DNA from 2 places in the Ignavigranum ruoffiae genome. Region 2 is predicted to be linked to the other one. Evidence: riboswitches for the same ligand, from Rfam matches in the RefSeq annotation. Region 2 holds a riboswitch; the other holds the start of a gene.

Region 1 (11,508 bases), 360 kb from region 2:
AAGACGGTCAACTCATGCTGATTCAAGGCGAGTTGACTTTTGCGTGCTAAAAGCGTTTCAATCATATTTCGATCAATAAATTGAGTTTGCGGACTTAACTGCTGATAAACTAGTTGTGGATCGGCTTGGTCTAACCATTCTCTCAAATAATCGATTTGGCCTGAATGGCTCAGAGCGATCAGGACTTTATTTCCTTGGCGGATCAAATAATCAGCCAAATGAAATACCGTCGAAGGTGACATAGGCATCTGGTCATCTTCAACGAGAAGATGAGCGTGGTCCTGATAGGCTTCCAGAATGGGCAAGAGATAATCCGTTGCTGAGTTTAAGTTATTTGGCTTTGAATTTTTCTGAACCGAAATTTCTGTCTTCTCTATCGGCATGTCAAAGAGTTCCGGTTCTTGGAAGAATCTTTGGGTCTGATAAGGTAGTTCGGCGACCAAATCAGCAATTTTGCTTATCAGCTCAGTATCGATCGTTGTGACAATCTTTGCCATTCGCGCGAGAATTTGACAGGTAATTCGCGCATCTGATAAAGCGTCATGGGCCCCTTGAAAAGGTAAAGCGAAATAATGACTCAAATCGGTTAGATTAAAGCCAACCGCATCATAACATAGGATTTTAGCTAAAATGACTGAATCAATGGCTATTGGCTTGAAGTCAAAGCCAGATTGTTTAAAATTATGCTCCAAAAATTTATAATCAAAATTCAAATTATGGGCAACAAAAATACAATCCTGTAAACGATGAAACCACAAATTTGCCACTTGTTCAAAGCTTGGTGCTTTATCAGTCTCCCCTTGTTGAATACCCGTCAAGCGTTGGATATGCTCGGGAATGTTGCGTTCAGGGTTAATCAACATATTATATTCATTGATAATTTGTCCCTCGGAATAGATAATAGCGGCGATTTGAATGATTTTGTCATCTTTGTGATAATTGGGTCCAGTCGTCTCGATATCAATGACCGCAATTTTGGCTTTATTTTGCAAACTATCACCTCAATGGTCCTTTGGTTCGAATATAAGCTTCGAGTGCTGGATAAGTATTCTCTAATTCATGGTACAATATCTTACGTTCAATCTCGGCCATCAGCTGACCAATCATTGGTCCCCCTTTGGTCAACTGCAAAATAGTCATAATATCATGACCATTTATGGCCATCTCTTGGCGATTTTGAATGGCAAGTTGTTTAATCCGCTCAGCAATATGATAGTTTTGTTTAGGATAATGATAGGTTAAATAGGCTTCAATCTCTAATAGCAAATCATGATTTGCCAAGTACAGATCCATGGTTCCAAGTTCATGCTCGATCATTTTAGGTAAGAGCTGACGAATCTCAATCACATCATAAATCAATTGTTTACTATGTGTCCAGGCTTTAAGATAAGTAGCAAGGTGCTGAGTCTCAATACCCACTGCAAGCGTATATAAGGCCCAAATTAAGGATTCTGAGACTTGGCCTTCTTGTTGATTGACCGGTTTGAGCCAGTTCTGTAAGCGGTCCATACCCTTTGGCTGAGTCACGTATTTAATTTCAGGCAAATAATCCCATAGACCCGACTCAACGATTGTTTGGGCCCGCTGATAGAAATAAGCTCCTCGAAGAAATTTAGTAAATTCTACCCGAATTCGTTCACGGGAAAGATAGGCTAATTTTTCCTTTTGTTGGCTTATAGCTTCAAAGGTCAAGGGGTCAATATCGAAACCTAATTCACTTGAGAAACGAATAGCCCGTAGCATTCTCAGGGCATCCTCATTGAAGCGTTCACTAGCTAAACCAACGGCTCGAATCTTATGATTCTTCAAATCTTGCAAACCTTGGTGGTAGTCAAACAGCTCTCCATGTCGATTAAACGCTAGGGCATTAATGGTAAAATCTCGTCTCAAAGTATCTTCTGCTAAGTTACGGACAAAAGCTACCGAATCAGGACGACGGAAATCAGAATAGCTGCCCTCAGTTCTAAAGGTCGTAATCTCAAAATTCTGACCTTGATAAATGACAATGATGGTTCCATGTTCTTTCCCTAAATCAATGGTATGGTGGAATAAGGCTTCAATTTCTTCGGGTCTAGCCGAAGAAGCCAAATCGATATCATGGATCGGCCGGCCCAAAATTGTGTCGCGGACACAACCGCCGACAAAATACACCTCGTATCCGGCCTGTTCAATCAAATCCATTACCGGAAACGCTCGGGTAAATAAAGGATGATTTAAGTCAAATTGCAAGCTAAACCCACCATTCTATTTCTATATAACAATGACTATTATTCCTCCGCTTGCTCGTGTTGGCGCCGGAGTTCCTCTCTTAAACGTCGTAAAGCTTTATTATCATAATATGTACGTTCATAACGTTCAGATACCGTCAATGCTTCTTCAAGTTTGTTTTGATCTTTTAAAAATCGCGCATAGTCCAAGGCTAAATTTGGTTTAGATAACAAATTATTTAAAGCTGTCTCATATTGAGCGGCGACCAGACTCTCAATTCCCAATGCTTGATAAATGCGCGCATAATGATAACTCAAATATACCGGATGCATATAAGGATCTTCTATATTCTTTAAGAAGTCTAGCGCTTTTTGAGCTTGCCCTGCCTGTAAGCAATAGTTCACATAATAATCGATTAAAGCTTCTCTTTGGTCAAATTCTTCACTCAGTTCATAATACTCTAAGACCTGATCAGCCAGCTGAGAGTCATAATAGGCAAAGCGACCTGCTAATTCAATCAAGTGTAAATATAGATCACTATAAACAGGCAGATTATGCTTTAACCAGTCTATACTTTGTTCAAATTCCAAATCTTGGCGTAAGAAATGATAATCTTCCAACAGAATAAAATGGGCCGAGAAATCATCAGGATTTAAGTCAATCGCTCTTTTGGCATATTGGGCAGATTGTTCATAGGCATAAATATTCAAGTAAATTTGAGCTAACAAACTATAATCTTGACTGGTTAACTCAGGCGCGTCCGTATCTTCAACCAGTTCTTTGATTTTGGCTAGATCCAACATTTCCTGTTGACTATAAGCGCCTAATAAGTCTGTTCTTAATTGTTGAAAATCAATATATTTACTGAAATATTGATAGAGTATTTCCAGAAAATAGATTTGTCGATCAATATCATTCTGTAAATAAGCTAATTCGGCCGAACTTTGATAAGCTTCTGCTCGATCGGGGAAGGACTTTATTAATTTGTTCAAGATTTTCTTACTGAGGCTATAATCACCCAAGTTCATTAATATATTGGCATGCAATAAATTTTTTTGGTAAGAAAACTTGGACGATTTAGCGAGATTGATCCATTTTAAAGCCAATTCAGCCTGATTAAATTCATCATAAAGTTTGGCTAGTTGATAAGCAATTTTATGATGCTGACTGTGATCATACATCTTAAGCAGAATTTGTAATTGTAAATCGACATAGCCTAAATCATGCAGATACTTAGTAAATTTCAAATAATCTGTTAAATAATCATCTAAAGGATATTGCCAATAATATTCCGTCAATTCTTGATAAAAATTATTTAAATCTAAAGTCTGATTAAAAGCTTCTACTAATCGATCAAACATAACATCAAGCCCTTCAATAGAAATCCTATTCATTATACCATTGGACAAAGATTATTAAAAATAAAAATAAAAAAACTACCCCGAAAGGTAGTTTGAAAATCAATTATTATTTAACAGCGTCTTTTAAAGCTTTCCCTGCTTTGAATCCAGGAACACGGGTTGCTTTGATCTTAATTTCTTCCCCAGTTTGTGGGTTACGTCCTTTACGCGCTGCTCTTTCACGTACTTCGAAAGTACCGAAGCCAATAATTTGAACTTTATCCCCATCAGCTAGAATTTCTTCAATAGATTGGAATAAGGCCTCAACAGTTGCAGTCACATCTTTCTTCGTTAAATTGGTTTTGCTTGCAACTTTTTCTACTAATTCTGCTTTATTTGCCATAAAGTAAAATCCTCCTTTAGTAATCTTATCTACTAGAGATACGAAATGAACCATATGGGTTATTTCAAGTAATAGAATATCATATAAAAGGCTTAATGACAATGTTTATTGCTTTAACCACGAAATTATTCCCGCTCCCTGGCAATTAATTTAATCGGGGTTCCCTCGAAATAAAAAGTCTCTCTAAGTTGGTTTTCTAAATATCTTTCATAGGAGAAATGCATTAACTCTAAATCATTGATAAAGACTACAAAAGTAGGCGGCTCGACGGCAACTTGAGTCATATAATACAATTTCAAGCGTCGACCCTTATCCGTTGGAGCTGGGTTCATCGCAACTGCATCGATTAGCAGATTATTTAACAGTGAGGATTGTATCCGTCGCCGTTGATTTTGATAAATTTCTTTTAACATTGCTGGTAGCTTCTTTAAGCGTTGATGAGACAAGGCAGAGACAAATAATATCGGCGCGAAATCCAAGTATTTGAATTCTCGGCGGATATCTTCGGTAAAGGTCTTGAAGGCCTTATCTTTTTCTTCAACTAAGTCCCATTTGTTGACTAATATAATGATTCCCTTACCTGCTTCATAAGCATAACCGGCAACATGCTTGTCCTGTTCCTGTATCCCGGTTTCGGCATCGATGACTAGGCAGACAATATTTGATCGGTCAATCGCTGATAGTGAGCGCATGACGCTATATTTTTCAGTACTTTCAGCAATCTTACCCTTACGGCGAATCCCTGCCGTATCAATCATAGTGAATTTCTGTCCGCTCTCATCGACAAAATAAGTATCTACAGCTTCACGTGTGGTTCCTTCAATATTGGATACAATAACCCGTTCTTCTTGCAAGATTGCATTGACTAGCGACGATTTACCAACATTGGGCCGACCAATAAAGCAAAAATGAATTCCCTCATCTTCTTCGCGTTGAGCCATATTATCCGGCATGTTGGCAAATATTTGATCTAATAAATCACCCAAACCGGTCCCATGAGCACCAGAAATAGGTAAAGGATCTCCAAACCCTAAAGCATAGAAATCATAAATATCTTGTCTTTGTTCGGGATTATCTGCCTTGTTTACAGCCAAAACGACCGGATGTTTACTTTGGTAAAGACGTTGGGCAATTTCCTCATCTTCTAAGGTCAACCCCTCTTGTCCATTGACAATAAAGACAATAACGTCGGCTTCTTCGATGGCAATATCAGCCTGAAAACGAATTTGATTCATGATCGGTTCGTCAACCATTTCAATACCACCGGTATCAATTAAACGATATTCACGGTCTAACCAGGAAGCCTTCGCATAGATTCGATCACGCGTAACTCCTGGATAGTCTTCCACAATCGAGATTCGGTCTCCTACGAGTCGGTTGAAGATGGTAGATTTACCGACATTAGGTCGTCCCACAAGTGCAACAGTTGGTAAGATATTCATGGCTATCCTCCTTTACAAATAAAAATAGAGACTGACTTACAAGAGTCAGCCTCTTAGATAAACTTACTTAGTCTTGGTCATCAAAATTTAATTTACTAAAGGCGTCGCCTAATAAATCTCCCATCGTAAATGAAGAATCTGGAGTATCTTCAACTTGATTTTGTGGAGCTTGACGTTTTGTGTTGCGACGAGCTTTATTTTGGGCTGGAGCTTTATTGGCTTCCTTTTCAGGACGGAAAGTTTGTTCGCTTTCTTGACGTTCTGGTGCTTCTTCTAAAGCTTTAATTGATAATGATAATCGTTGTTCTTCAGGGTTCACAGAAAGAACTTTAACCTTAATTTCTTGACCTTCAGTCAATTTATCATTTGGTGTCGCAATGTGTTCGTGGGCAATTTGAGAGATATGAACTAATCCTTCAACGCCAGGGAATACTTCAACGAAAGCACCAAAAGTAGTTAGACGTTTAACAGTTCCATCAAGTACAGATCCTGCTGGAGCTTTCTCTTCAATATCATCCCAAGGTCCAGGTAAAGTATCTTTAATAGATAGAGAAATACGTCCTTCTTCTTCATCCACAGAAAGAATCTTCACGTCAACTTCTTGGCCAGGTGTTAAGTAATCACTTGGTTTATTTACATGTTCGTGGGCAATGCGACTGATATGAACAAGTCCATCAACCCCACCTAAATCGATAAAGGCACCAAAGTTTACTAAACGAGCCACTGTACCTTGAACTGTTTCGCCTTCTTTTAGTTCAGCTAAACGTTCTTGACGTTTCTTTTCACGTTCTTGGCGAGCGATTTCTTTATGAGAAAGAATCAAACGATTTTCGCTTGGTTCAATTTCAATGATCTTGAATTCTAAGGTCTTATCTACATATTGTGAGAAGTCTTCAACAAAATGATCTTCAACCATTGAAGCTGGAACGAAACCACGTACGCCAGCATCTACAACTAAGCCACCTTTAACTACATTTTTAACAGGGGCTTCGATGGTTTCATTGTTTTCAAATTTCTCTTGAAGTTCTTCCCAAACTTTCTTAGCATCTACACGTTTCTTAGATAATAAGAAATTACCATTTTCTTTATCTTTAATTGGTTTTAAAACAACTAATTCAATTTCATCACCAATGTTAACAACTTCAGAAGCTTCTTCAATCCGTGTGTTAGAAAGTTCATTCTTAGGAACAACCCCTTCTAATCCGCCACTTTCTTTAATGGCTACTCGGACTTGGTCGCTATCATCAAAGGCTAATACATCAGCCATCACAGTATCGCCAACTTTGATTTCACGAACGCTATCTAAAGCATCTTCCATCGTCGTCATTGGGCTAGATTCTTGTTTAACTTCTTCTTGGCTATCTGTAGATTCAGCAACTTCTTCAGTGGCTGTCTCTTCAGTTTCCTTCACTTCTTCTTGCTCAGTAACTTCTTCTAAATTCTTGTCTTCTACAAAATCTGACATCTACCGGTTCCTCCTAGTGTTCCCTAAATACATGATCCATTATCATAGCATAATAATAATAAATCAGATAGATTTATTTTAACAAACAATAATATATTAGTCTAGTATTATCCGCGATTTAATAGGTATTAATCTTATTAATTTACCTTTTAACTTGATTTAAAATAATTTCGAGGACTTCTTCGATGCTATACTGACTTGTGTCGATTTCAATCGCATCTTCGGCTTTCTTCAATGGCGACATCGATCGGTGACTATCATAATAATCGCGATCAATAATGGTTTGCTCTATTTCAGCGAGACTTTGATTCGATAAGCCTTTTTCCTGATTTTCTTGATAGCGTCTTAGTGCCCGAACATGGGCATTGGCCGTAAGATAGAATTTGTAATCAGCATCTTTTAAAACAACTGTGCCAATATCTCGTCCGTCCATAATAACTGACATTTCTTGGCCAATCTTCTGTTGCATGGCAACCAAATAATGACGTACCTCTGGAATTGCTGAAACAGCCGATACCTGAGCATTGACTTCGGCTGACCGAATTTGCTTTTCAATTTCTTTGCCATTTAGCAAGAGGGTTCTTTCATGACCTTGTCCACGGTATGAGAGTTGACATTCCTCTAGAGCTTGTTTGACCTGATCGGGTTGTTCTAGGTCTACTTTATGTTCGATAAAGAACAACGTAATTGCACGATACATAGCCCCTGTATCCAAATATAGTAAGTTTAATTTTTGGGCTAATAATTTAGCAATCGTGCTTTTGCCTGAAGAAGCGGGTCCATCAATCGCAATCTGCATAAGTTCCTCCTGATATTGATTCATATTTGTTTTTAATATTTACAGTAAAATGCCCGAATATCTGAAATCCTCAATCCATTCCATCGCAACCAACGATAGTATATCTAGGCTTCAACCAAGCTACTATCTAGTGGTCAGGAATGATTCTTGATACTTCAAATACTCGGACAGAAAAATCTCTATAATTATCTTATACAACTTGACTAAGCAGACTTACTAATCTGTGCTCCACCAAAGTCAATTAAGGAATTTGGACAGTTAAGCCTGGATAAAGTGCTGAATCAATGGTTGATCCATTATAAGCTGCTAATTCATAAGGATCGACGCCGTAAATTCGAGCAATGGCCCACCATGATTCACCCGCTGAAACAGTATGAACGGTTCCACCTTGTTGAGGTTCTGGGGTTGGCTCTGGTGTAGGTTGTGGTTCTGGAGCAGGTGCTGCCGTTGTTTCTTGAATCTCTTCCGATGAGACATTGGCCTCTGTGGTCTGTTCAGTAGACTCTTTCTTACTTTCTTGAGTCGTTTCAGAATTTTTACTCTCTTCAGACATGCTTTCATTTCGGGAAATCATAATCTCATTGGTTGTTCTAGAAGTAATTTCTTTGTTATTTCTTTGCATTTGAATAATACCAAAGAGAATAAATGGGATGAGTACCAATAACGTAATCATCAATAACAAAATTTGTGATAATTTTGACGCTTCTTTCACCGGCTGATTGCGTGCTGCTCTTGAGTATTGCCGATTTTTTAGATTTTCATTCTCGCTAAATCTACTATTCCAAGGTTTAGCTGTTTTCTTTGAATGGGGAATGTTACGTTCCTCGCCCATCTCCGATGACGAATTGTTCATTTCGTGATCATGTTCTCTCGACATAAGAAATCCTCCTAAATACGCAAACAACGTATATTTCTACTCTATCATAATACCATAATCATTTTTACTTTGCTTGAATTTCAAATTAATGTGGAGGATATTTTAACTAAAATTAACTTGTCTGTAACCTAACTGTAATCATTTTGAGGGGTGAACCCATTTAGTTAGAAAATATACCTGCTTTTTCTCTAAGATTGGCTTCATAATACGAATCACCAAGACTTGACCTAGAGCATAAATGACTCCTTTAATCAAATTGAAAGGAATAATAATGGCCCAAATATATTCGCCAAAGTTCTCAATCGGCAAGCCCATTATCTTAGTATAGAACGGTAAGGCGACATAGTAATTGATCACTGACATCACACTGACCAGAGCGATAATTAACGTGGCAGACATATATATTCGGCTTAAATTCTCTGGACGGCGGTCATAGCCTTTAAGAATAAAATAAGTCGGTAAGAACATGGCAAGCGAGGCGGTGATACTCATAAATTCACCAATCGGCAAGCCGAGGTCCCCTCCGGTAACCATATACCAAACTAAATCCCGAAGACACGCAACAACAATCAAACCTAAGGGTCCATGAACCAAGGTAGCGATTAATACCGCAAAATCAGAAAAATCCATCTTAAGGAACGGGGCTGAAGGTAATAATGGAATCTCAATCATCCTTAATACAATTGCCCAAGCACCTAAAATTGCTAATAAAACCATATTGCGAACCGTCAATTTCTTCATTTTTCTAACTCCTTCTTCGTCTTAGGCATAGAAAAACAAAAAGGCACTATTTCGCCCCAGGGTAAAATAGTGCTTCACAAATAAATTGATGTGAAATGTCATTCTATCTTCTTTATCCAGACTGTACTGTCGGTCTTGGAATTTCACCAAATCGGCTCTTAAGAAAGAGTTCGTGGACTGTTACCACCGGTCGGGAATCTCACCCTGCCCTGAAGACTATATTTTATTTTCCTTCATTATAACTTATCATCATTCTTTAATCAATTATTTAGCTTCATTAGCCATTTTCCGTAATTTGTCCACTTCAAATGCGGTCAATTCTCGCCATTCACCCGGTTGTAACTTACCTAAATCAAGAAAGGCAAAGAGTTCCCGTTTTAATTTAATTACCGGGTAGCCTACCGCCTCAAACATCAATTTGACTTGATGATTCCAACCTTCAGCAATGGTCAATTGAACGATAGAGGTCGACTGATCTTGATTTTGCGAAATGAGCTTGGCTTTTGCCGGAGAAGTTCGATTGCCTTCAATACTTACCCCTCTTCTTAATTTATTCAAAGCGGTGGGTTCGATGAGTCCCTCCACTTTAGCGATATATGTTTTGGGTATTTCATAACGAGGGTGCATCATGAGCTGGGCAAAATCGCCATCATTAGTTAACAATAATAGGCCCGTCGTATCAAAGTCCAGCCGACCAATTGGATAAATGCGTTCTTCAATACCGTGAATGAAATCGGTCACCACCGGTCGCCCCTTATCATCGGCTACTGCGGAAATAGAATTCTTAGGTTTATAAAGTAAAATATAGCGTGGTTCCTCTCGATAGATCGGTACGCCATCGACTTCGATTTTATCATGGGTAAGCACTTTAAAACCTAATTCAGTAATGGTTTGACCATTCACTTTGACTCTTCCATCGACAATCAGTTGTTCTGCTTTGCGGCGACTAGTGATGCCGGCATGGGCAATAACTTTCTGTAATCGTTCCATCCTATTCCTCCTCAAATAAGGATTGCTCTTGTTCTGGAGTCCAATGTTTTAATGAGAATAAATTACTTTCAGCAAGTTCAGCGTTCAAGGCTAAGTCTCGTAAAGGGGGCAGGTCGTCTAAAGATTTCAAACCGAAATAATCCATGAAATAATCGCTGACCCCATAAAGATGTGGCCGACCCGGGCTTTCAACTTCACCAACAATCTCGACCAAATTTCTTTGGATTAATCGTTGAATCATATTCTGCGAAGAAACGCCCCTAATCTGATCAATACTCATCCGGGTAATTGGTTGTCGATACGCAATGATTGCCAAGGTCTCAACTTGGGCACGGGAGAGTTTCTGATTGATCGGGTTTCTGGCCCATTTGACGATATCTTCTGCGTATGCCTCTTGGGTAACCCAACGATAGAGCTGATTATATTCTTTTAACTCGACGGGAATCCAGTCTGATTGGCTTACCTTTTCTTGTAACAACTCAATTTGTTGGCGAATGACGGTGGGCGATTTGTCCAAAATGTTGGCAATTTCATTAAGGGAGATGCCTTGGTCGCCAGCTACAAAAATTAAAGCCGCTATCCGTTTAATGAGCATGCTGGTCTCCCTTCTTCTCTGTGTTGATTTTTAGATAAATGGGTTGATATAGATCTTCTTGAACGAATGAAATCGACTGCTTACGCACTAATTCGAGCATGGCAATAAAGCTCGTAATAATCACCGATCGACTTTGTTGATAGATCACTTGATTGAATGACAGGAACTCGTCCTTAGGGGTTTGTTCAATCTTTTGCAAGATATAGGCCATCATTTCATCGACACTCACATGATCTTGTTGGACCTCTTTGGGACTCGGTTGGCGTTGAATTTGTTCTAACAAAAGCTGTTCCATCATCCCCTGTAAATCAGTTAAAGAAAGCTGACCCTCAATTAAGGGAAGATTCTCTTGATAAGGAGCTATGTTAAGCATGGGTCGAGTATACAGTTGGCCACGTTCTTCTTCTTTCAATTGCAATTCTTCAGTAATTTCTTGAAATTGCTGATAGATCAGAAGCTGTTCGACCAAGCCCTCGCGCGGATCTACGTTTGAATATTCGCTTTCTTCATCCACGAATGTTTCAGTGGGTAGAAGCATGCGACTCTTAATTTCAATTAAGGTGGCTGCCATAATTAGATAATCGCCGACTTGGTCTAACTGCAATTCTTGCATCTCATGTAAGTAGACCATATACTGCTCAGTAATAC
Region 2 (11,508 bases):
TTACTTGTCGAAACTATTCCGACAATCCTAATTTCGGAAATGGGGGTTAAATAACGTTTTATAAGAAATTAAATTGGAAATACATGTATCCACTTGCTATATCGTTTTTTCGCATGAATTATCTGTCTTAATGAAATAATAAAGCCATTGTCACTGCTAAGAGCCTTGAATATCCACCTAGCTTACATGGCCATAGCGAATATTAGCTTCGGCGATGTCTATTGAATTGAATCTGGAGAAGTCCTGGCTTTTAAGAACGATCTCTTGCCTGTATCTTAGTTCGATTAATTTTTGTTTTTTAATGATAGTTTATCAAGTTAAGACCATTAATGACTTAACAACGCACGTATTTGCGTTTAAATCCAATCCGATCTTTCTCGACCTGCTTTTGAATTTGCTCGTAGGCCGAGAGTTTTTTTATTTTCTGTTGCGGATTCATGATTTCCACGCTACCAATTTGGTCAGCAATCTGTAGCGCCTCTTGATGAAGAGGGCGATAGGAAATACCCACCGTTTGGATAAAATTAACTAAACTAGACTTAACTACATCCGGAGCATCGGCCATTTCAGCTTGCGCCTGGTTTAATAGCTTATTCATCTTTTGTTGATCGAATTGCTCATCTGGCCAGCGTCCTAGGGACCAACAATAAGTAGACCAGCCTGCTGATCGATCTAGGGGGCGGCTGGATTGAATCCATTGATCGGCCAAGGTTTGATTAAGCGGAGATTCAGTTAAGGTCACGGCCACGACGAAATCTGAGATCATGTAGAAATAAGCCTGATCCAGCCAGCGATTAAAGTCCGCTTCGGTCATGGCTAAGGGGTCGGCAATCACTCCAGCGAAATACATGGCATCATAATTCCCACTAGCATAAAGTTCTTCTGCTAAATCCTGATCTTGTTTAATTTGCCGGCTTAAGGGTTTCATCGCCCCTGTATTCACCCCAAATAAAGGCTCATGAGCCCCGTTCTTTAGATAAATCTTTTTGGTTCGTTCTTTACCCAAGCTTTCCAATTCTTTCATCACAGTTTGATAATCCATTGGACTTTGCTCCTTTTTGCTAAACTATAGCATAATTTCTGGCTGAAGTATTTAGACATGCTTTATGAATTGTATTTTCATTCCATTAGGGTACAATATGACTAAGTTTATTTGGAAGGGTGAAAATGTTGTGTCGAAGACCCAGAAAATGATCCTGGCCTTAACCCTGATTCTTATAATATTGGCTTCTAGTCTAGTATTGGGACTGACTAAGCAAACTCGCCGCCAGGAGCTGGCGGCCCGTCAGGCTATTGAGGAATCAATCCAAGAATCTGTTCAGGCGATTAAAGAGGCTGAACAAAAAGAATTGGCTAAATTTGATTACCCGTCTGACATTTACGACAAAGAATTACTAGAAAAAGATCAACTTCAAGTATTAGCGACTGATCAATTTTCCAGTGTGGATCAAGTCATTGAGAAAGTCTTAACCGATCATCATATAGATACGAATGCCGTTTCGATAGTTTATCAAGATTATTTGACTGGAGAAGCTTATCGCTTAAATGCAGACCAATATCGGATTGCTGCTTCGACTATCAAACCGATCTATGCCATATTATTCTTGGATCTAGTTGACAGTGGAGTGTATCAGCTGGATACTGAATTTCCTTATTCAGCATCCTACCATGCTGATGGTGCAGGCTCGATTACTAACGGTCAACCCCAAGCTTCATATAGTTTGAAGGATTTAATGGCTGAAATGATCATCTATTCTGATAATACGGCAACTAATATGTTATATTCAATTTATAATAGTCAAGTGCAACCGATTCTGCAAGCTGTGGCCCAACGAATGAACCTGCAAGATTTGCCCGCGGATTTCTATGTCGATAATTATATTACGGCAGAGGCCCTCACGCAGGCTTTAAAAGCAATCAGTCAGGAAGCAAAATATGAATACTTGCTGACGCTCATGAAAGAAGAGAAAGAACGGCAACTATTTACCCATTATGTCAAACAAGGAATGGCTAATAAATTTGGTCGAATTGATCAATATGTACATGATGCCGGAATTTATTATGAGAACGACCAAGCACAGTACAGCCTAGTTGTTTTGACGGAAAACTTAGTCGATGCTGATCAAGTCCTTGCAGAACTTAATTTGCGAGTTAATGAATGGCACCGGAGTCAAGTTCAGTCACAAGAATGACGGATTGATTTTACTTCAATCATTCCTCTCTAAATACATTGATTAGCAATCTATATTCATTAAGAAAGGAGGCGGTTCACTTGAATTTGAATCTTCAACAATATATCGAACAAGAGATTATTCCTCAATACCAAGCCTTTGATCCGGCCCATCAGTCCGAACATGTCTATCAGGTCATAGAGAACAGTTTGGCTTTAGCCGAATCGATACCCGTGAATCAGAATTTAGTTTATACAGTTGCAGCTTATCATGACCTAGGCTTAAGTAAAGGACGGGTAGGACATGAGACCGCCTCCAAATTGATTGTTTATCAGGATCGACACCTAGATCAATTCTTCAGTAAATCTGAGATTCAGCTTATCGGTGAAGCTGTTGAAGATCACCGGGCTTCAATTGAATACGAGCCACGATCAATATACGGCAAGATTGTGTCAGATGCCGATCGAGATATTGAGATTCATCGTTTGATACAACGTACGTTAAGTTTTATTCATCACTATTATAGCCAGGCCGATTATTATTATTGTCGACAAGACACTCATTCTTATTTATTAAGTAAATATGGTCCTTACGCTTCCCTCAAGCTCTGGCTAGATTTACCAGCAACGAGACAACGACTAAGAAATTTGCAAGATCAATTGATAGATCAACACGTCTTCAAACAGATTTTCGACCCGATTTATGAGGAGATAGTCGGTCCTGTTCCTAAAGATTAGCCAAGAATAGAAATTCTAGCTTTTGAATGGATTATTCTAGGAGAAATTTTAAAGAAAATGTCTTATGCGAAGCTATTGACAAGGCTTACATTATTCCCTATACTTAGATTAAATAAATATTAAAAAATTAATATCTTCAGGGCAGGGTGAAATTCCTGACCGGTGGTTATAGCCCACGAGCCGTAAGGCAGATTCGGTGTGACTCCGAAGCCGACAGTAAAGTCTGGATGAAAGAAGATAGATAAATTGAACTGTAAGAGAACCGTCCAAGGTTTTTCTTATGCTATGTTTATGTAAGCTTTTATCTACATGTCCTGTTTTCAGGGCATGTTTTTTTATTGGGGGAAATTATGATGAATGATGATCTTAAATATATGAAGCTTGCGATGGATTTGGCGGCAAAAGGGAAAGGCTGGGTCAATCCCAATCCCATGGTCGGAGCAGTCATCGTTAAGAATCAATCTATTATTGGACAAGGCTATCATCAGCAGTTCGGTGGTCTTCATGCCGAGCGAGAGGCCCTAGCCAATTGCCAAGAAGATCCATCTGGCGCCACTATCTATGTCACTTTAGAGCCGTGTTGTCATTGGGGCAAGACGCCACCTTGCACGGAGGCACTCATTAAAGCAGGAATCCAGCGAGTGGTAGTAGCTTGCTTAGACCCCAATCCTTTGGTGGCTGGCAAAGGGGTGGAAAGACTCAAAGCAGCTGGCATCTTAGTGGATGTAGGAATTTTGGCTGATCAAGTCAGTGACCAGCTTCGCTATTTCTTCCATTATATCCACACAGGTCGACCTTATGTGATTTGTAAATATGCCATGACGTTGGATGGCAAGATTGCCAGTCGAACTGGAGATTCCCAATGGATAACCGGCCCCTTAGCTCGAGAAAAGGTTCACCGACAACGTCATGAATTCATGGCCATTATGGTCGGCATCAATACTGTTCTTCAAGACGACCCGCTACTAACTTGTCGGCTGGCTGGTGATTATCGTCAACCAGTTAGAATTATTTGTGATCGTCGACTTCGCCTTCCGCTAGATTCACAGCTCGTGCGTTCAGCCAGTCAAGTTCCAACCTTAGTCGCTACGTCTAGTCAGAATTACAGAAAAATTGAACAATTGCAAGCCCATAAAGTTGAAGTGGTCCAAGTTAACGCGAATGAATCTGGGATAGATTTGTCTGCACTGCTATCTATCCTCGGTGAGAAAGGAATTGATAGTCTCTATATAGAAGGAGGGGCGCAAATCCATGGTTCGCTCGTTGATTTAGACTTAGTCAATGAGTTTCAGATTTATCTTGGTAACCAAGTCCTGGGGGGAGATCAAAGTTCAAGCCCGATTGCCGGACGAGGCTTTGCTAAGATGAATCAGGCACTGACAACAAACTTAAAGGAAATCCAACAATTAGGTAAAGATATATTTTTGCGAATGGAGGTTGAATAATGTTTACCGGAATTATTGAAGAAGTTGGTCAGGTAAAGGGAATTCAGAGCAAAGATCGGGGGAAGCGGATAGAAATCATCGCCCATGAGATTTTGACTGATGTGGAGTTGGGCGATTCGATAGCGGTCAATGGGATTTGTCTAACGGTTAATCAATTAGCTCATCAGAGTTTTACCGCGGATGTGATGCAAGAAACCTTGGATCGGACTGCTTTGGCAAAATTAGTGCCAGGAGACCGGGTCAATTTAGAAAGAGCGATGGCAGCTAACGGTCGTTTCGGCGGGCATATTGTATCGGGGCATATTGATGGGGTTGGGACTATTCGACAGATTCGACCAGATGGTATTGCCCAGCGCTATTCGATTAGAGCAAACCCTAATATCTTAAAATATGTCATCGAGAAAGGGTCGATTGCGATTGATGGGATTAGTTTAACAGTAACTGAAGTGACGGCGCAGACCTTTTCCGTGTCAATTATTCCTCATACTCAGGAACAGACCAATTTATCCGATCGGGCTGTGGGCGATCCAGTCAATTTAGAAGTAGATATTGTAGGAAAATATATCGAGAAATTCATTAATCAAGACAAAACAGGTCCAACCAAAATGAATCAAGATTTTCTTCAAGTACATGGTTTTATGGCATAGAAAGGGGATTACCATGGCGATTGAACAAGTGGAACAAGCGATAAAAGATTTACAAGCAGGGCGAATTATTCTGGTCACGGATGACGAAGATCGGGAGAATGAAGGGGATCTAATTTGTGCGGCTGAGTTTGCTACTACTGAGAATGTTAACTTTATGGCGACCCATGCCAAGGGATTAATTTGTATGCCGATGACTAAGGAGATTGCTGAGCGCTTAAATTTTCCCCAGATGGTCACTCACAACACTGATCATCACGAAACAGCCTTTACTGTGTCGGTTGATTATTGGCAGACCAGTACGGGAATTTCCGCTGAAGAAAGAGGTTTAACCGCACGAATGGTGGTGGATGAAGCCAGTACAGCTCGTGACTTCCGTCGCCCTGGTCATATGTTTCCATTAGTGGCTAAACCAATGGGAGTCTTAGAACGAAATGGTCATACCGAAGCTACCGTTGATTTCTTGCGTTTAGCTGGATTGAAAGAATGTGGACTCTGCTGTGAAATCATGGCTGATGACGGTCGGATGATGCGCTATCCGCAACTCAAGGCGTTTGCTCAAGAACATCAAATAACCATGGTGACGATTAAAGATTTACAAAAGTATCGCAAAATTTATGACGAGCTTTTAGTATGTAGCTCGATCAGCGCCATGCCGACTAAATATGGAGACTTTGTAGCCCATTGCTTTGTCAATCAAGTGAATCAAGACCATCATGTGGCCCTGGTCAAAGGAGATATTTCTAGTGGTGAAAATGTACTGTGTCGGGTTCATTCTGAATGTTTGACCGGCGATGCTTTTGGCTCCTTGCGCTGTGATTGTGGTCAGCAATTAGCTGCAGCCATGCAGGCGATTAACCAAGAAGGACGTGGTATTTTACTTTATATGCGCCAGGAAGGTCGGGGGATTGGTCTGGTCAATAAGTTACAGGCCTATGCCTTGCAAGATCAGGGGCTAGATACTTTACAGGCTAACCATGCCTTGGGCTTTGCGGGAGATTTAAGAGATTATTATGCCGGGGCTCAAATTTTACGGGCTCTAGGAGTTAAGAGCTTGCGCTTACTGACTAATAATCCGGACAAGGTCTATCAATTGGAAGAATTCGGCCTCAAGATTACTGAGCGCTTACCAATTATTATGCCGGTTACCCCTTTTGATCAGAAGTATTTACGTACCAAGCAAGTCAAGATGGGTCACCTGTTGAATATCGCTGAAGGACAATAAGAAAGGAAGCATAGAATGACTGTATATGAAGGTAGTTTAGTGGGACGCCAACTTAAAGTGGCGATTGTCGTTGCTCGATTTAATGCTTTTATTACTGAGCGATTACTTGCTGGAGCACTGGATGCTCTGAAACGCTCTGAAGTAGCCGAAGAAGACATTGATATTTGTTGGGTGCCTGGGGCTTTTGAAATTCCATTAGTAGCGGCCCAATTAGCCCAACAAGATAAATATGATGCCATTATCTGTCTGGGAACCGTCATCCGCGGGGCAACCAGTCATTATGAATATGTCTGTGCCGAGGTTTCTAAGGGCTGTGCGCAAGTTTCTATGCAGTATCAAATTCCGGTCCTCTTTGGCGTATTAACGACCGAATCAATTGAACAAGCGATTGAACGCGCAGGCACTAAGGCTGGAAATAAGGGCTTTGAATGTGGCCAAGCTGCCGTTGAGATGGCCAACCTGATGCGCCAAGTCCAACAAAACTAAGCAAAAAAGACTGGCTAGCTCACGAAGTAAAGCAACACAAAATGATTGTCTATTTACTTAAAATTATAGGGTTGAGGGAAGATGAATACTTCCTACAACCCTATTTTTTACGTTATATTTTGGAATCATGTATCTTGCTAAGGCAATTAGCTTCGTTCGCAGGTTAGATTTTTGTTTGACTCTTATCATGCAACGAAACAATGAATCTCGCTGCCTCAATCAAATTTTTGCGGTGAATTATTTTTTCAATTTATTCTAGCACCCAATCTTTATTGATAAATAACGGCGCCGAGAATTCCCGTGGCAATAATAATCAGAATCGGGTTGATTTTTATTTTTCGTTGGATGAATAGAGCTGCTAGAAAGATAAAGACGGCAATCCAATTGATATCCTGAAGATTACTGCTGATACCAGCTTCGCCCCAGAAAGCCAGGATGACAATGGCCGAGCCAGCAGTAGCGATTAAAGAGACCACTGCGGGTCGCAGTCCTGAGAGTACCCCTTGCATTAAGCGTAAATCCTTGTAGCGGAAGTAGAACCAGGCGAGAGCAGAAATAATAATACAAGAGGGTGCGATACAACCCAGCGTAGCCACGATGGCTCCTGTTGGACCAGCGAGCCGGGTGCCGACAAAAGTAGAAGCGTTAATCGCGATCGGACCTGGGGTCATTTCGGCCATGGTTAATAAATCGGAGAATTCGGCGATCGTCAGCCAACCATGCCCTTCGACAATAGCCGATTGAATTAAGGGTAACGCCGCCATTCCCCCGCCAAAGCTTAAGAGGCCGATTTGAAAGAAGGCGATAAATAAATCAATCAGTAGCATCTTATAATCCTCCTTCCTGGAAATGAATCAGCGTTCGTAGGGCACCTAGAAGGCCACAAACTAGAATAATATAAACCACATTAATATCAAAGACGAAAGTCGCCAGGAAAGCGCCAACCATAATCGCAATCGAGAGCAAGGATCTCTCTTTGATGACATTCTGTCCCATATTCAAGACGACATTGATGATAATAGCAGCGACCCCCGCTTGCATCCCTTTGAGGACCGCTTTGACAAGCGGATTATCACGGAAAACTTGATAGAAGTATGATACCACTGACATGATGATGAGGGGGGGCAGAATGGTTCCCAGTAAAGTTACAATTGCTCCAGCCAGTCCGGCAATTTTGTAACCTAAGATAATCGATGTATTCACGACAATCGGCCCGGGTGCTGATTGGGCGATGGCCACCATATTCAACATTTCCTTCTCTTCAAGCCAGCCCAAATCTTCGACGAATTTTTCTTTCATTAAAGGAACGATGATATAACCGCCACCAAAGGTAAAAGAACTAAGCATAAAGGTCGAGCTGAATAATTTCATCAGTACTTTTCGTTTATCTTCCATTAAGAACCTCCTCGAATCAATGAACTGAATCTTTAGCTATCATTATAGCGGTCTACAGCCAATAAATAAAATGTTCTAGTAACTTCACAAAAATCAAGCCTTAGAAGTTGTTATAGGATAAAAAAATTTTTCGTAATTAATAATAAGTAAATTTGGCTCTAAGTGCTCAAATGCGTCCTATTGAAACAGCTCTATAAACTGTTTATGAGAAATAAATGAGTAGATTTCACCGTAAATTCATGATAAAGTAGGCCTAATTAACAAATGATGCAACATATTTATCGAATAGGTTGAGTCAAATTTGTTAAATTAATTTAAAAAGGAGAGCCATGATGATAACTTTTATTTTATCTTGTATTGCGTTAGCTGTGGGTTATTTTGTGTATGGCAAATTTGCTGATCGAGTCTTTGGAACGGATCCTAATCGGGAAACGCCAGCAGTTTCAAATTATGATGGAGTCGACTATGTTCCCTTGCCTTTATGGAAATCATTCTTAATTCAATTCTTAAATATAGCCGGAACCGGTCCAATCTTTGGTGCGATTGCTGGGGCCATGTGGGGACCTTGGGCCTTTGTCTGGATTGTCTTTGGTTGTATCTTCGCGGGAGCGGTTCACGATATAATGATCGGCATGATGTCGGTTCGCTCCAATGGGGCTTCCGTCTCCGAATTAGTCGGCGAAAATTTAGGTGAGACAGCACGTTGGGTGATGGTTGTCTTTTCAATAGTCTTATTACTCTTGGTTGGTGTCGTCTTCGTTTCTTCACCGGCTGACTTATTGGCCAATCTAACTCAATGGAATCGTTGGTGGTGGGTTGCAGTTATATTAATTTATTATATTGTGGCGACGATTTTACCAATCGATGCGATTATCGCTAAAATTTATCCAATTTTCGGAATCTCATTAGTTTTAATGGCAGTGGGTATTGTCGGTGGAATGATCTTGAATGGAAGTTTCGCTGAAATTCCTGAGTTCGCTTTTACCAACCCTCATGTTGATGGGGTATCTGTCTTTCCTTATGTATGTATTTCGATTGCTTGTGGGGCTATTTCTGGTTTCCATGCAACGCAGTCACCACTAATGGCGCGGACAATTAAGTCTGAAGCTGAAGGTCGACGTGTCTTCTATGGTGCAATGATCACCGAGGGTTATGTTGCATTGATCTGGGCGGCAGCCGCGATGACGTTCTTCGGCGGCTTAGAAGGTTTAGCAGCGGAAGGTGGTAAGGCTGCAGTCATTGTGAATAAGATTTCGCAAGGATTAATGGGTCGTACCGGGATGGTCTTAGCCATCTTGGGTGTGGTTGCTTGTCCAATCACTTCGGGCGATACAGCGTTTCGTTCTATTCGACTGATCATTGCCGACACTTTCAAAATTCCACAAAAAGCAATCCGTCAACGTTATATGATTGCTTTACCATTATTTGCCATTGCGATTGCTTTGCTTTTTATTGATTTCAATATTATTTGGCGCTATTTCTCCTGGTCTAACCAAACCTTAGCTGCGATTGCTTTGTGGGCAGCAGCAGCTTACCTGAAGAAAAATAGTCGACAATATTGGGTAGCCGTGGTGCCTGCGATGTTCATGACCGTGGTTGTGACATCCTACATTATTATTGCGCCGGAAGGATTTGGGGCCGTTTGGGGAGCCAATACCCAACTCGCTGAGATGGTTGGACTGATTGCTGGTATAGTTGTCATGGTTATTTGTAGTCTTGCTTTCATGCGGACTGACTTTAAGAAGGAGGGCTTACCATCACAGATATCATAATGCCCATCATTGTTATGGGTCTCGTCATTGGCTTAACAATCTTTGTTAAAGATAGTCGGAAGAAACACGGGGTAGAATTTGGCCGGTCATGTTCGGCCCGCCCCTTGGATGCAGATTTAAATAAGAAGCATCAAGAAAGTAAATCAGAATCCACTAAATAAGTCTGACAAAATTTCATTTACCGCTTGGAAAAGTTCAACCTTTTCTTGGCGGTTTTTTTGATGGCTGACTTTATTAAAAGAGTCCGCTCAAGCTCCCGGCTAAAAGATCGTCTGATCAATCGAAAAAATTTATTCACTGAATATTTTAAAGAAAATCTTAATCAAGGCCGTCATGTAAGCCTTTTACTTGACTTTGAGGTCTTGAAATCGTGCAGCAATCCAGGTATATTGAAGTCTACAACAAAATCAAAGACAAGGAGGAGACGAATGAAACGTCGTTGGCTAAGAAAAATTCAACTGATTGTGACTTGTATATTCGGTTTAGGACTGGCTTATCAACCGATAGCTGGGCTAGCTCAAACAGAAGATGCACAATCAAAGACTCAAGTAGAAATAAATGAGGGCTTGGAAGCCAAGGGAATCCTCCGTGTCGGTATGGAAGCGAATTATGCACCTTTTAATTGGTCCCAGCCATCTGATTTAAATGGAGCGGTTGCTGTTTCAAATTCACCCGGTGAATATGCGAATGGATATGATGTACAAGTCGCTAGAAGGATTGCCGACCAACTCGGCTTAGAACTAGAAATTGTTAAATTAGAATGGGATGGTTTACCACCGGCCCTGACTTCAGGTAAAGTCGACGCCATCATTGCCGGAATGTCAGCTACTCCCGAGCGTAAGAAAGAAATTGATTTCACTGAAAATTATTATGACAGTCAAATGGTTCTCGTCGTACGCAAAGATAGTTCCTACGCTACGGCCAAAAGTTTAGCCGATTTTAAAGGGGCGAAAGTAACCGGTCAATTAAATACCTTTCACTATGACTTAATTCCCCAAATTCCTCAAGTCCAACAACAAACGGCGATGGATTCCTTCCCGACCATGATTTCATCGGTCTTATCTGGCAAATCCGATGCCTATGTCTCTGAAGAACCTGGAGCCATGGCTGCTGTCGCTGCCAACTCAAAGTTAACTTATGTGAAATTTGCCGATCAGCAAGGATTTGACTTAACCGATTACGATACGGGGATTGCGATTGGCATAAGAAAAGGCAGTCCATTGACTCAACCTTTTAACCAAATTTTGGCAGAATTCGCTAATGAAGATCGTGACAAATTAATGAAGGACATGGTTCAACTTAACCTTCGTCAAGAGGATCCAAGTTTCTGGGATGAAGTAGTCTCTCTATGGAATAGTTATGGCAATCAATTCCTAAAGGGAGCTGCCAACACCATGCTGATTGCTTTGGTATCGACCATTGTGGGATCACTGATTGGTCTGGTAGTGGCGGTGATTCGTTCAATGCGCAGTCAATTTAAGAAAGGGCGTCCGGCCTATTACTTGTATCGAGTGATTGATTTTCTTCTAGTCGCTTATATCGAGATTTTCCGGGGGACCCCAATGATGGTGCAAGCCATGTTGATTTTCTATGGTTTGAAGCTCTTTTTCAATATTGATTTGTCTTCGATGAC

The links. A riboswitch is a leader RNA that binds a small molecule or an ion and turns the genes downstream of it on or off. The one in region 2 is predicted to bind FMN.
Region 1: another riboswitch for FMN. It lies ahead of M0R79_RS04305 (ECF transporter S component); the one in region 2 lies ahead of ribD (bifunctional diaminohydroxyphosphoribosylaminopyrimidine deaminase/5-amino-6-(5-phosphoribosylamino)uracil reductase RibD).

The regions. Positions count from the first base shown of each region.
Region 1 is NZ_CP096206.2:885,957-897,464, reverse strand. It holds gene M0R79_RS04345 (exonuclease domain-containing protein) at 1-992, opposite strand, end outside; gene M0R79_RS04340 (CCA tRNA nucleotidyltransferase) at 997-2,229, opposite strand; gene M0R79_RS04335 (tetratricopeptide repeat protein) at 2,268-3,569, opposite strand; gene hbs (non-specific DNA-binding protein Hbs) at 3,676-3,951, opposite strand; gene der (ribosome biogenesis GTPase Der) at 4,077-5,393, opposite strand; gene rpsA (30S ribosomal protein S1) at 5,461-6,720, opposite strand; gene cmk ((d)CMP kinase) at 7,001-7,657, opposite strand; gene M0R79_RS04310 (LysM peptidoglycan-binding domain-containing protein) at 7,899-8,534, opposite strand; gene M0R79_RS04305 (ECF transporter S component) at 8,673-9,275, opposite strand; FMN riboswitch at 9,377-9,496, opposite strand; gene M0R79_RS04300 (pseudouridine synthase) at 9,540-10,265, opposite strand; gene scpB (SMC-Scp complex subunit ScpB) at 10,267-10,860, opposite strand; gene M0R79_RS04290 (segregation and condensation protein A) at 10,850-11,508, opposite strand, start outside.
Region 2 is NZ_CP096206.2:521,542-533,049, forward strand. It holds gene M0R79_RS02505 (DNA alkylation repair protein) at 335-1,042, opposite strand; gene M0R79_RS02510 (serine hydrolase) at 1,173-2,192, shown strand; gene M0R79_RS02515 (HD domain-containing protein) at 2,273-2,908, shown strand; FMN riboswitch at 3,037-3,151, shown strand; gene ribD (bifunctional diaminohydroxyphosphoribosylaminopyrimidine deaminase/5-amino-6-(5-phosphoribosylamino)uracil reductase RibD) at 3,283-4,353, shown strand; gene M0R79_RS02525 (riboflavin synthase) at 4,353-5,000, shown strand; gene M0R79_RS02530 (bifunctional 3,4-dihydroxy-2-butanone-4-phosphate synthase/GTP cyclohydrolase II) at 5,014-6,222, shown strand; gene ribH (6,7-dimethyl-8-ribityllumazine synthase) at 6,238-6,708, shown strand; gene M0R79_RS02540 (chromate transporter) at 6,978-7,535, opposite strand; gene M0R79_RS02545 (chromate transporter) at 7,537-8,103, opposite strand; gene M0R79_RS02550 (carbon starvation CstA family protein) at 8,436-9,875, shown strand; gene M0R79_RS02555 (hypothetical protein) at 9,875-10,036, shown strand; gene M0R79_RS02560 (ABC transporter substrate-binding protein/permease) at 10,304-11,508, shown strand, end outside.